Regions from separate parts of the Enterobacter sp. KBR-315C3_2022 genome, predicted to be linked through region 2. Evidence: predicted binding sites of a transcription regulator. Region 2 holds the regulator's gene; each other region holds the start of a gene.
What was found. Region 2 encodes sigma-54, which starts transcription at its own class of promoters, with help from an activator protein. Its sites were predicted from a motif close to GTTGGCACANNTTTCGCTNT; they were not measured.

Region 1 (4,414 bases), on a different contig from region 2:
CTGCATTGAGACGCCGACGAGAACAAGAGGGGAAAAGCGTGAGGCAGTGCGCAATCCGCAGATTGCGCACTGAAAAGATTAATGCAGGATTTTGGCGAGGAAGTCTTTAGCGCGCTCGGATTTCGGGTTAGCGAAGAACTCCTCTTTCGGCGAGTCTTCAACGATCTTCCCTTCATCCATGAAAATCACGCGGTTGGCCACCTTGCGGGCGAAGCCCATCTCGTGCGTCACCACCATCATGGTCATCCCTTCGTGCGCCAGCTCGACCATCACGTCCAGCACTTCGTTGATCATCTCGGGATCGAGCGCTGACGTGGGTTCATCAAACAGCATCGCCACCGGATCCATACACAGCGCGCGGGCGATCGCCACGCGCTGCTGCTGGCCGCCGGAAAGCTGTGCCGGGAGCTTATCGGCGTGAGCGGAAAGCCCCACGCGCTCCAGCAGCTTCAGCCCCTTCTCGCGCGCCGCTTTTTTGTCGCGCTTGAGCACCTTCACCTGCGCCAGCGTCAGGTTCTCGATGATCGAGAGGTGCGGGAACAGCTCAAAGTGCTGAAATACCATCCCAACGTGGGAGCGCAGCTGGGCCAGATTCGTTTTCTTGTCGTTAACTTTGGTACCGTTAACGACGATCTCGCCTTGTTGCACGGGTTCCAGGCCGTTCACCGTTTTAATGAGGGTCGATTTACCGGAGCCGGACGGTCCGCAAACGACCACCACGTCGCCTTTTTTTACTTCGGTGGAGCAGTCGGTCAGCACCTGAAAGTGCCCATACCATTTTGAAACATTTTTCAGGGAAATCATTATACAGTCCTTTTCTTCAGCCAGCTGACCAACAGCGACGCGCTTAAACTAATCACAAAATAGACCCCGCCCGCGAACAGGACCATCTCAACCTGCGTACCATCACGCTCGCCAATGGTTGACGCGGTACGGAAGAAGTCCGCCAGGCTGAGAACGTAGACCAGCGAGGTATCCTGGAACAGCACAATGCCCTGCGTCAGCAGCAGCGGAACCATGGCGCGAAACGCCTGCGGCAGAATAATCAGCTGCATTGACTGCCAGTGCGTCATCCCCAGCGCCAGCGCGGCGCTGGACTGCCCGCGGGAGATGCTCTGAATGCCCGCGCGGATAATCTCCGAGTAGTAGGCGGCCTCAAACATCGAGAACGCCACCATCGCCGAAATCAGGCGAATATCGCTTTTCGGCGACAGCCCCAGCACGTTTTGCAGGAAGCCGGGAACGATCAGGTAGAACCACAGCAGCACCATCACCAGCGGGATGGAGCGGAAAACGTTAACGTACGCGGTCGCAAACCAGGCGAGCGGCTTAAAGCTCGACAGGCGCATGACCGCCAGCAGGGTGCCCCAGACGATACCGACGATGATGGCAATGACGGTGATTATTAACGTAATCAGTAGGCCATCCAGCAGGTACGGCAGCGAAGGGACGATAGAACTCCAGTCAAACTCGTACATTATTTGCCCCCCATATTGCCCGGCAGGCGAATTTTGCGTTCAACCAGGTTCATTACCAGCATGATGAAAGCGTTAATCAGAACATACGCGAGCGTAATTGCGGTGAAGGATTCCCACGCGTGCGCGGAGTAATCCAGCAGCTTGCCCGCCTGTGCGGCCATGTCCACCAGGCCGATGGTCGAGGCGATGGCCGAGTTTTTCACCAGGTTCATCATCTCTGAGGTCATCGGCGGGACGATGACGCGATAGGCGTTGGGCAGCAGCACGTAGCGGTAGGCCTGCGGCAGCGTCAGACCCATCGCCAGCGCGGCGTTCTTCTGTCCACGCGGCAGCGACTGGATCGCGGCGCGCACCTGCTCGCAGACGCGCGCGGCGGTGAACAGCCCCAGGCAGAGCATGGAGGAGACGAAGAACTGCACGTTTGGATCCAGTTCCGCCTTGAACCACATGCCGATATTTTCCGGCAGCAGTTCCGGGATCACCAGATACCAGGTAAAGAACTGGACGATCAGCGGAACGTTGCGGAACAGTTCTACATATAGGGTGCCGAGCGTTGAAAGAAAGCGGTTAGGGACGGTGCGCAGAATACCGAACACCGAGCCGACGAGGAACGCAATAATCCACGCGGTAACGGATAACGCAACGGTGACCTGAAAACCGCTCCAGAGCCAGCCGAGATAGGTGGTGTTGCCGAACGGGGCTTGTTGCAGAAAGATGCCCCAGTTCCAGTCGATTGACATAATAAACTCCAGAAAAAAAAGGGTAGCAGCGCTACCCTCGAAGATTGGTGAGAAGCTCATTTTCGCGCTGAGTGGGGAACGACCACTCCGCGTATAGTCTGTCCGTGCTTCCCGACAATCGAGAGGGCAGGTATTCCCGCCCCTGTTGTTCTAATTAGTTAAGAGCTTTGTCGTTTGGTGTTTTGAACAGCGCTTTCATGTCATCGGACAGTTCGAAGTTCATGTTCAGGTTCTTCGGTGGAATTGGGTTCTTGAACCATTTGTCGAACCATTTTTCCGCTTCGCCGGAGGTCTGTGCCTGCGCGATGGTGTCATCGATCAGCTTTTTAAAGTCGGCGTCGTCTTTACGCAGCATGCAGCCGTAGGCCTCTTTAGACTGCGCGGTGCCCACGATTTCCCAGTTGTCCGGTTTCTTCGCTTTTGCACGTTCGCCGGCCAGCAGCGCATCGTCCATCATAAACGCGACGGCGCGACCGCTTTCCAGGGTACGGAAGGAGTCACCGTGGTCTTTCGCGCTGATGATGCGCATATCCATTTTCTTCTCGTCGTTCAGCTTGTGCAGCAGCACTTCTGAAGTTGTACCGGACGTCACGACGACCGCTTTACCTTTCAGGTCGGCAAAATCTTTGATGTCGCCGCCCTTCCTGGTCAGCAGACGGGTGCCGACAACGAAGATGGTGTCTGAGAAGGCTGCCTGTTTCTGGCGTTCAACGTTGTTGGTAGTGGAGCCACACTCAAAATCGAAGGTGCCGTTCTGCAGCAGGGGAATACGGTTCTGTGAAGTGATAGGGATCATCTTCACCTGGAGGTCTGGCTTGTTCAGCTTTTTCTTCACGGCTTCAACAATGGCGTTGGAGTAGTCCTGTGAATAGCCCACGACTTTTTGCGTGTTGTCGTAGTAAGAGAACGGGACGGATGATTCACGGTGGCCGACCACGATAACGCCGTTTTTGGCGATCTTGTCGAGCGTGCTTCCTGCTTTCGGCGCGTCTTCAGCGTGAACGACGCCCGCCGACATCCCCATCACCAGCATTGCTGTGGCCAGTTTACGTAATTGCATACCCAACTCCTTCTTATCAGCGTCAGAGACGCATTGATACCTATTGTGATGTTGTTATTTCTCGCGCTGTGCGAGTGCAGTGTTATGCAAGCTTGTTAACATTTAGTCTGGCTTAATGTAAAGATTTTGCTGCGTTATTGTTTATTTTTGCGAAGCGCGCCGCACCATTCAGAGGCAAAAATCTCTCGTTGCACCGTTTCGGTGCTACCGACGATCTACGCGGGTGCAACAAGATTGCACGTTAAGCCAGATAGCGTTTGCGTGGATTAACAAAGCAATAGGCGTGCCAGAATTGGCCCTATTCCTGGAAGAGAGAGGGAAAAAGGCGGAGCTGGATTTTGAAAAAGTGCAAGAACCGTTCCCTCTCCCCTATGGGGAGAGGGCTAGGGTGAGGGGGAAGGTTATTTGCGACGCTGACGCAGGCTCATCAGCACGGCGCCAAAGCCAAACAGCGCGGTCAGCATCCACAGCGGCCAGTTGCCCGTGCGGGCGTACGGCGTCAGGCCCGTGGTCGGCGTGACGTTTGCGGTCAGCACCTCGCGGGTGAACTGCGGGATCATCGCCTGAATCTCGCCCTGCGGGCCAATCACGGCGGTGATGCCGTTGTTGGTGCTGCGCAGCAGCGGGCGGGCCAGCTCAAGCGAACGCATGCGCGCCATCTGGAAGTGCTGCCACGGGCCAATCGACTTGCCAAACCAGGCGTCGTTCGAGATGGTCAGCAGGTAGTCGGTATCCGGACGGAAGTTATCGCGCACCTGCTCGCCGAGGATGATTTCGTAGCAAATGGCGGGCGTCAGCGCAAAACCGTGCGCGTGCAGCTGCGGCTGAACGTACGGGCCGCGGCTGAAGGAGGACATCGGCAGATCAAAGAACGGGGCCAGCGGGCGCAGAATCGACTCCAGAGGCACAAACTCGCCAAACGGCACCAGATGGTTTTTGTTATAGCGATCGGTTGAGTCGTAGCTGTACTCGCTGCCCTTGCCGAGCGTAATGATGGTGTTGTACGTATCGTAGCGGTTCTGCTGGTTAAGCCGCGCGTCAACGATCCCGGTGATCAGCGTGGTGTCGCGCGCGCGCAGCAGGTTATCCATCATCTTCAGGAACGGCTGCTGGTTTATTTCCAGATCGGGAATGGC
Region 2 (4,414 bases):
ACCTGGTGAAAGAGCAGAAAATGCAGGCGTCCAGCGAGAAAGGCAAACGCGTCACTACCGTGCTTGTTCCGTCTCAGCTGCAGGACAAAAGCCAGGCCCCGGCACAGAAGAAGAGTAACTAATTCGTTATGGCAACATTAACTGCTAAAAATCTCGCGAAGGCCTATAAGGGCCGCCGCGTCGTGGAAGATGTCAGTCTGACCGTCAATTCAGGCGAAATCGTCGGCCTGCTAGGCCCAAACGGTGCGGGTAAAACCACCACCTTTTACATGGTCGTGGGCATCGTGCCTCGCGATGCGGGCAACATCATCATCGATGATGAAGACATTAGCCTGCTGCCGCTGCACGCGCGCGCGCGTCGCGGTATTGGCTACCTGCCGCAGGAAGCCTCCATTTTCCGTCGCCTGAGCGTCTTCGATAACCTGATGGCCGTGCTGCAGATCCGTGACGATCTCACCAGCGAGCAGCGCACCGACCGCGCGAACGAGCTGATGGAGGAGTTCCACATAGAACACCTGCGCGACAGCCTCGGTCAGGCGCTCTCCGGCGGTGAACGCCGCCGCGTTGAGATTGCCCGCGCGCTGGCCGCTAACCCAAAATTCATCCTGCTGGATGAACCGTTTGCCGGCGTTGACCCGATTTCCGTTATCGATATCAAACGTATTATCGAGCATCTGCGCGACAGCGGGCTTGGCGTGCTGATCACCGACCACAACGTTCGTGAAACGCTGGCCGTTTGCGAGCGCGCGTATATCGTGAGCCAGGGCCACCTGATTGCCCACGGTACGCCGCAGCAGATCCTTGAAGATGAGCATGTTAAGCGCGTGTACCTTGGGGAAGACTTCAGACTCTGATAGGGTAGAGGTCACGAAACGCTGACGCGGAGAAAAATGCTCTGAACATGAAGCAAGGTTTGCAATTAAGGCTCAGCCAGCAACTGGCGATGACGCCGCAGCTCCAGCAGGCAATCCGCCTGTTGCAGCTGTCCACGTTAGAACTCCAGCAGGAGCTCCAGCAGGCGCTGGACAGCAACCCGCTGCTGGAGCAAACCGATCTTCATGACGAAGTAGACGCTCAGCAAACACAGGATACCGAAACCCTCGACACCGCGGACGCTCTCGAGCAAAACGAGATGCCGGACGAGCTGCCTCTCGACGCCAGCTGGGATGAAATCTACACCGCGGGCACCCCTTCCGGGACGCGCGCGGACTATCAGGATGACGAGCTGCCCGTTTATCAGGGTGAAACGACCCAGTCGCTACAGGATTACCTGATGTGGCAGGTGGAGCTGACGCCCTTCTCCGATACCGATCGCGCCATTGCGACCTCAATTGTCGATGCCGTCGATGACACCGGGTATTTAACCGTCACGCTGGACGATATTCTCGAAAGCATCGGTAACGATGAGATCGAGCTTGAAGAAGTTGAAGCCGTTTTAAAGCGTATCCAGCGCTTCGACCCGGTGGGCGTGGCGGCGAAAGATCTGCGCGACTGCCTGCTGATCCAGCTCTCCCAGTTCGGTAAAGAGGTGCCGTGGATTGACGAAGCCCGCCTGATCGTCAGCGAACATCTCGATCTGCTGGCTAACCATGATTTCCGCTCGCTCATGCGCGTGACGCGCCTCAAAGAAGAGGTGCTTAAGGAAGCGGTAAGCCTGATCCAGTCGCTCGATCCGCGCCCCGGCCAGTCGATCCAGACCAGCGAGCCGGAATACGTCATTCCGGACGTGCTGGTGAGAAAACATAACGACCGATGGGTTGTTGAACTCAATTCCGACAGCCTTCCTCGCCTGCAAATCAATCAGCAATATGCCTCCCTGTGCACCAGCGCGCGTAATGATTCCGATAATCAGTACATTCGCAGTAACCTGCAGGAAGCGCGATGGCTGATTAAAAGCCTTGAAAGCCGAAACGATACGCTCCTGCGCGTCAGCCGCTGCATTGTCGAACAGCAGCAGGCGTTCTTCGAGCAGGGCGAAGAGTATATGAAACCGATGGTGCTGGCGGATATCGCCCAGGCCGTCGAGATGCACGAATCAACCATTTCTCGCGTGACCACGCAGAAGTATCTGCACAGTCCGCGCGGCATATTTGAGCTTAAGTATTTCTTCTCCAGCCATGTGAATACCGAAGGCGGCGGCGAAGCCTCGTCAACGGCAATTCGCGCTCTGGTGAAGAAGTTGATCGCCGCGGAAAACCCCGCGAAGCCACTGAGCGACAGTAAGTTGACCACCCTTCTCTCCGATCAGGGTATTATGGTGGCACGACGTACCGTTGCGAAGTATCGAGAGTCTTTATCCATTCCGCCGTCAAACCAGCGTAAACAACTGGTCTGACACAACCGATAAGGAAGACACTATGCAGCTCAATATCACAGGACACAACGTCGAAATTACTGAGGCTTTACGCGAGTTTGTGAACGCGAAGTTCGCCAAGCTCGAACAGTATTTCGAGAGGATCAATCAGGTCTATGTTGTGTTAAAAGTGGAGAAAGTGACTCACATCTCGGATGCCACCCTGCACGTTAACGGGGGTGAACTTCATGCCAGTGCGGAAGGGCAAGACATGTACGCAGCTATCGACGGCTTGATTGACAAGCTTGCGCGACAGCTTAATAAACATAAAGATAAACTGAAACAACACTAATTGTCCGGGCAGTTAACGGGTGCAGGACGGCCTGTTGTGGAGCACAACGGGCCATTTGTACAGTTAGCGCTTAGGTGAAATTATGATGAACAACGATTCCGCTCTTCAACTGAGCAATGTCCTTAACCAGGAATGTACCCGCAGTGGCGTTCACTGCCAGAGCAAAAAACGTGCGCTGGAGATCATCAGTGAGCTGGCCGCAAAACAGCTGGGCCTGCCGCCGCAGGTCGTGTTCGAAGCCATTCTGACCCGCGAAAAAATGGGCAGTACCGGCATCGGCAACGGCATTGCGATCCCCCACGGCAAACTGGAAGAAGACACCCTGCGTGCCGTCGGTGTTTTCGTGCAGCTTGAAACGCCAATCGCCTTTGACGCGATTGATAACCAGCCCGTCGATCTCCTCTTTGCGCTGCTGGTACCTGCCGATCAGACGAAAACGCATCTGCACACTCTTTCGCTGGTCGCCAAACGCCTGGCGGATAAAACCATTTGTCGTCGGCTGCGCTCCGCGCAAAGCGATGAAGAGCTTTATCAAATTATCACGGAAACAGAAGGCCGCCAGGAAGATGAGTAGCCGGGAGATGACCTTCACATCTGCTGCCCTGAGGAGAAACGGAACATGGTGCTGATGATCGTCAGCGGTCGTTCGGGTTCGGGAAAATCTGTAGCCCTGCGCGCGCTGGAAGATATGGGTTTTTACTGCGTAGATAACCTGCCGGTGGTGCTGCTGCCCGATCTGGCCCGCACGCTTGCGGACAGGCAGATCTCGGCGGCGGTCAGCATTGACGTCCGCAACATGCCGGAATCCCCCGAAATCTTCGAGCTGGCCATGAACAGCCTGCCGGATGCCTTCTCGCCTCAGCTGCTGTTCCTCGATGCTGACCGCAACACGCTGATCCGTCGCTACAGCGACACGCGTCGCTTGCACCCGCTTTCCAGTAAAAATCTTTCCCTGGAAAGCGCCATCGACGAGGAGAGCGACCTGCTGGAGCCGCTGCGCTCCCGCGCCGACCTGATTGTCGACACCTCCGAAATGTCCGTGCACGAGCTGGCGGAAATGCTGCGCACCCGTTTACTGGGCAAACGCGAGCGCGAGCTGACGATGGTATTCGAATCCTTCGGCTTCAAGCACGGCATTCCTATCGATGCGGACTATGTTTTCGACGTGCGCTTCCTGCCGAACCCGCACTGGGACCCGAAGCTGCGTCCGATGACCGGCCTCGACAAGCCGGTCGCAGCGTTCCTCGACAGGCACACAGAAGTTCACAATTTTATTTACCAGACGCGAAGCTACCTTGAGCTATGGTTACCTATGCTGGAGACCAACAACCGTAGCTACCTGACGGTGGCGATTGGCTGTACCGGCGGAAAACATCGTTCGGTCTATATCGCCGAACAGCTGGCCGACTACTTCCGCTCGCGCGGAAAGAACGTTCAGTCCCGTCATCGCACGCTGGAAAAACGTAAAACATGACCGTAAAACAGACCGTTGAGATCACCAACAAGCTGGGCATGCACGCCCGCCCGGCGATGAAGCTGTTTGAACTGATGCAGGGTTTTGATGCCGAGGTTCTGCTGCGTAACGACGAGGGCACCGAAGCCGAAGCCAACAGCGTGATCGCCCTGCTGATGCTGGATTCTGCCAAAGGTCGTCAGATTGAGGTGGAAGCCACCGGCCCGCAGGAAGAGGAAGCCCTGGCGGCAGTCATTGCGCTGTTTAACGCCGGGTTTGACGAAGACTGATCCCTGTCTCCGAGGCGGGTAGCGCT
Region 3 (4,414 bases), on a different contig from region 2:
TGCGGGTGACGATGCCAGTCAATATTAAACAGGCTGATAAACAGCCCGCAGAGGCCAAACGTCACCAGCCAGATGGCGTTCAGCGGCGTGAGCAGAACCGTATGGCGAATCAGCGGCATTACCGCCTGGGCAGCGGTTCCGCCGAGCAGCACCACGCTGCCCGCCACCAGCGTCATCAGGCTGCCTGCCGCACCGCCGATTCCGGCAATCCAGCCGCTCAGGGCCTTATGAAACGAGAACAGCAGCGCCAGCACGGCGGCAGCGGCAAAGCACGCCACCGCGCCGTTAATCATGGATATCGCGTTCATTTCGCCCCCTCCTGATGCGCCTGAAGCAGTGACAGATCGCCAACGTCGGTATTGATCGTTAGCTCACGCTTGCGCCTGCTGGAGCGGGCGATGTCGCGAATGTTGACCAGAATCAGCGCCCTCGTCGGGCAGGTGCGCACGCAGGCCGGGCCTTGCTCATCAAAGCTGCACAGGTCGCATTTCACCGCCACGGCGCGCACGCCGGGCACCCAGTCCAGCAGCGTGCTGACGCGTGCGGGAGCCGGAGGCGCAGGTGGAGCTTTTGGCGAGTTGGCGTTCGCCGGGATATGCAGCGGGCGGCTGCCGGAAAACTCAATCGCCCCGAACGGGCAGGCAATGCCGCACAGCTTGCAGCTTACGCACAGGCTTTCATTGAGCTGGACTGCGCCATCCACCCGGGTGATGGCGTTAACGGGGCAGACGCCCGCGCAGGGGGCATCTTCACAGTGGTGGCAGAGCTGCGGGGCAGACTCTTTTTCATTACGCATGACGCGAAGGCGCGGCATCGACTGCAGCCCGTGCAGGCGGTGCGTCTCCGAACACGCCGCTTCACAGGTGCGACAGCCAATACAGACCGTCGAGTCAGCAATTACAAAACGGTTCACCGGGCAATCCTCTGATGATAGTCATTTTTGACGAAAAAATCTGTCTTATCGACACTTCTCGACACTGGATAATCAGGCCACGTTGGCCGATGCGCCGGCGGCCATCAGCTGCTTGAGGTTGACCGGAAGATCGTGCTCAACCGCGGCGTACAGGCCGTTGTAAACCGGCGCGATTTTTTCCAGGTAGTGTTCCAGCACCTGCTGACGGTCGCGGTTGCTGACGTGCCCGTCGACCATGCCGTCTGCCATCAGCTCGGCCTGCGCAATGCGCTCCCTGTCACCCTCTTTCGTCTCGACGTAGTACTCGATGGTGTGGCTGTTGAAGGTATCCGCCAGGGTGACGTAGATCGTGAAGTGGTCGAACAGGACAAAGCGCATGTCGCCCTGCGCCGCGCAGCTCACGGCGTGGTGCAGGCGAGCCTTTGACAGGGTGATCCCCTGAACCAGCGCGTTGCAGTAAAGGTGCCATTGCTCCTGAAGCTGATGGTGGCGCTGTGCGATGTAATCCGCTTTTTCGCTAATTTCCCAAATCGTCATAAAAGGTATCCGGTTAATGGAGATAGCGGCTATTAAGCAGATTCCATGCCAATTTTTAATTCATTGAATTAAAATTGATTTTTAAAAACTTCCGCTGTCACAGCGGTGATGTCGACGTGTCATTTCGACAGCGACGTCATCGTCACGCCCTACCGCAAATTAAGCTGGCACCGTTATTGCATTAAGGCTTCCCGTTATTAAGGAGGCGTCATGCACGAAATCACCCTCTGCCAGCGGGCACTGGAGCTTATCGAACAGCAGGCAGTGCAAAATCACGCGAAACGCGTTACCGGGGTATGGCTGAAAATCGGCGCGTTTTCCTGCGTCGAAACCAGCGCCCTCACCTTCTGCTTTGAGCTGGTGTGCCGCGGCACGCTGGCGGAAGGCTGCGAACTTCATATCGAAGAGCAGCAGGCGGAGTGCTGGTGCGGCGAGTGCCAGCAGTACGTCACCCTGCTGTCATCAAAGGTCCAGCGCTGCCCCCGGTGCCAACGCGCCGGGCTGCGCATCGTGGCGGATGACGGCATGCAGATCCAACGTCTCGAAATCGAGAGGGAGTAACCTATGTGCAGTACCTGCGGTTGCGCTGAAGGCAACCTGTATATTGAAGGGGATGAACATCGCCCCCACTCCGCGTTTCGCTCCGCGCCCTTTTCACCCGCGCCGCGTCCGGCTGCGGCATTGACCGGCCTGACCTTCACGCCTCGGCAATCCGCTGCGGGCGATCTGCACTACGGCCACGGTGAAGCCGGAACCCACGCGCCGGGCATCAGCCAGCGCCAGATGCTGGACGTTGAAATCAACGTGCTCGACAAGAACAACCGCCTGGCGGCCCGCAACCGCGCCCGCTTCGCCGCCCGCCAGCAGCTGGTGCTGAACCTGGTCTCCAGCCCCGGCTCCGGCAAAACCACGCTGCTGACCGAGACCCTGAAGCGGCTGAACGCACGCGTCTCCTGCGCGGTCATCGAGGGCGACCAGCAAACCGTCAACGACGCCGCGCGCATCCGTGAAACCGGCACGCCCGCCATTCAGGTGAACACCGGTAAAGGCTGCCACCTCGACGCGCAGATGATTGCCGATGCCGCGCCGCGCCTGCCGCTGGCGGATAACGGCATTTTCTTTATTGAGAACGTCGGCAACCTGGTGTGCCCGGCGAGCTTCGACCTTGGCGAACGGCATAAGGTGGCGGTGCTCTCGGTGACCGAAGGGGAAGACAAACCGCTCAAGTATCCGCACATGTTTGCCGCCGCCTCGCTGATGCTGCTGAACAAAATCGACCTGCTGCCGTACCTCAACTTCGACGTGGATAAGTGCCTGGCGTACGCCCGCGAGGTGAATCCCGACATTCACATCCTGCTGGTGTCCGCCACCCGCGGCGACGGCATGGACGCCTGGCTGAGCTGGCTGGAGAACGAACGATGTGCATAGGCGTTCCGGGGCAAATACGTTCCATTGAGGGGAACCAGGCAAAGGTGGACGTCTGCGGCGTGCTGCGCGATGTCGATCTCACGCTGGTGGGCGACCGGGATGAATCCGGCGCCCCGCGGCTGGGCCAGTGGGTGCTGGTGCACGTGGGCTTTGCCATGAGCGTGATTAACGAAGCGGAAGCGCGCGACACCCTCGAAGCGCTGCAAAATATGTTTGACGTCGAGCCTGACGTCGGCGCGCTGCTGTACGGCGAGGAGCGGTGATCCATGCGTTACGTTGACGAATACCGCGCGCCGGAGCGGGTGATGCAGCTTATCGAACGGCTAAAAAAACGCGCCGCCCTGCTGGACTACACCGCACAGCGGCCGCTGCGAATTATGGAGGTCTGCGGCGGGCACACCCACGCCATCTTCAAGTTTGGCCTCGACCAGCTGCTGCCGGAAAACATTGAGTTCATCCACGGCCCCGGCTGCCCGGTCTGCGTGCTGCCGATGGGGCGCATCGACAGCTGCATTGAGATTGCCAGCCAGCCCGACGTCATCTTCTGCACCTTTGGCGACGCGATGCGCGTGCCGGGCAAAAATGGCTCTCTGCTTCAGGCCAAAGCGCGCGGAGCGGACGTGCGCATCGTGTATTCGCCCATGGACGCCCTTAACCTGGCGGCGGCAAACCCGACGCGCAAGGTGGTCTTTTTTGGGCTCGGTTTTGAAACCACCATGCCCGCAACTGCGATCACGCTCCAGCAAGCGAAAGCCCGCGACAGTAAAAACTTTTTCTTTTTCTGCCAGCACATTACGCTGATACCCACGCTGCGCAGCCTGCTGGCGGAGCCGGGAAACGGCATCGACGCCTTTCTGGCCCCCGGCCACGTCAGCATGGTCATCGGCACCGAGGCCTACGGCTTCATCGCTGACGATTACCATCGCCCGTTAGTGGTTGCCGGATTCGAACCACTTGATCTACTGCAAGGCGTGCTGATGCTGGTTGAGCAGAAAATAGCGGCCCTGAGCGTGGTGGAAAACCAGTACCGGCGCGTGGTGCCGGACGGCGGAAATATTCACGCTCGCCGGGCGATTGCCGATGTGTTTACGGTAGAGGGCGACAGCGAGTGGCGCGGGCTGGGGCTGATTGCCGAATCCGGCGTTCACCTGAGGCCCGCGTACCGCCAGTTTGACGCCGAAGCGCACTTTCGCCCGCGGCCGCAGCTGGTGTGCGACGATCCCCGCGCGCGCTGCGGCGAGGTGCTCACCGGCAAATGCAAGCCCCATCAATGCCCGTTACTGGGTAAAACCTGTAACCCGCAAACCGCCTTCGGCGCGCTGATGGTCTCCTCCGAAGGGGCCTGCGCCGCGTGGTATCAGTATCGCAATCAGGAGTGTGAAGCATGAACACGGTGGAAATGGCGCACGGCAGCGGCGGTAAGGCGATGCAGCAGCTGATCGATAAGCTGTTTATGGAGGCGTTTAACAACCCGTGGCTGGCGGAGCAGGAAGACCAGGCGCGCATCGATCTCTCTACGCTCACCGCGCGCGGCGA

Region 1: AB8804_RS10765 (amino acid ABC transporter substrate-binding protein) is a predicted target of sigma-54. The motif match lies at 3,550-3,569, and genes of this name have one in related genera.
Region 3: hypA (hydrogenase maturation nickel metallochaperone HypA) is a predicted target of sigma-54. The motif match lies at 1,614-1,633, and genes of this name have one in related genera.

The regions. Positions count from the first base shown of each region.
Region 1 is NZ_JBGKEB010000008.1:104,737-109,150, reverse strand. Features, by position in the region: gene AB8804_RS10780 (amino acid ABC transporter ATP-binding protein) at 79-804, opposite strand; gene gltK (glutamate/aspartate ABC transporter permease GltK) at 804-1,478, opposite strand; gene gltJ (glutamate/aspartate ABC transporter permease GltJ) at 1,478-2,218, opposite strand; gene AB8804_RS10765 (amino acid ABC transporter substrate-binding protein) at 2,373-3,278, opposite strand; gene lnt (apolipoprotein N-acyltransferase) at 3,680-4,414, opposite strand, start outside.
Region 2 is NZ_JBGKEB010000026.1:34,719-39,132, reverse strand. Features, by position in the region: gene lptA (lipopolysaccharide ABC transporter substrate-binding protein LptA) at 1-122, shown strand, start outside; gene lptB (LPS export ABC transporter ATP-binding protein) at 129-854, shown strand; gene rpoN (RNA polymerase factor sigma-54) at 902-2,335, shown strand; gene hpf (ribosome hibernation promoting factor) at 2,358-2,645, shown strand; gene ptsN (PTS IIA-like nitrogen regulatory protein PtsN) at 2,728-3,219, shown strand; gene rapZ (RNase adapter RapZ) at 3,265-4,119, shown strand; gene npr (PTS phosphocarrier protein NPr) at 4,116-4,388, shown strand.
Region 3 is NZ_JBGKEB010000015.1:42,750-47,163, forward strand. Features, by position in the region: gene hycC (formate hydrogenlyase subunit 3) at 1-308, opposite strand, end outside; gene AB8804_RS16000 (4Fe-4S dicluster domain-containing protein) at 305-913, opposite strand; gene hycA (formate hydrogenlyase regulator HycA) at 986-1,450, opposite strand; gene hypA (hydrogenase maturation nickel metallochaperone HypA) at 1,661-2,011, shown strand; gene hypB (hydrogenase nickel incorporation protein HypB) at 2,015-2,878, shown strand; gene AB8804_RS16020 (HypC/HybG/HupF family hydrogenase formation chaperone) at 2,869-3,141, shown strand; gene hypD (hydrogenase formation protein HypD) at 3,145-4,266, shown strand; gene hypE (hydrogenase expression/formation protein HypE) at 4,263-4,414, shown strand, end outside.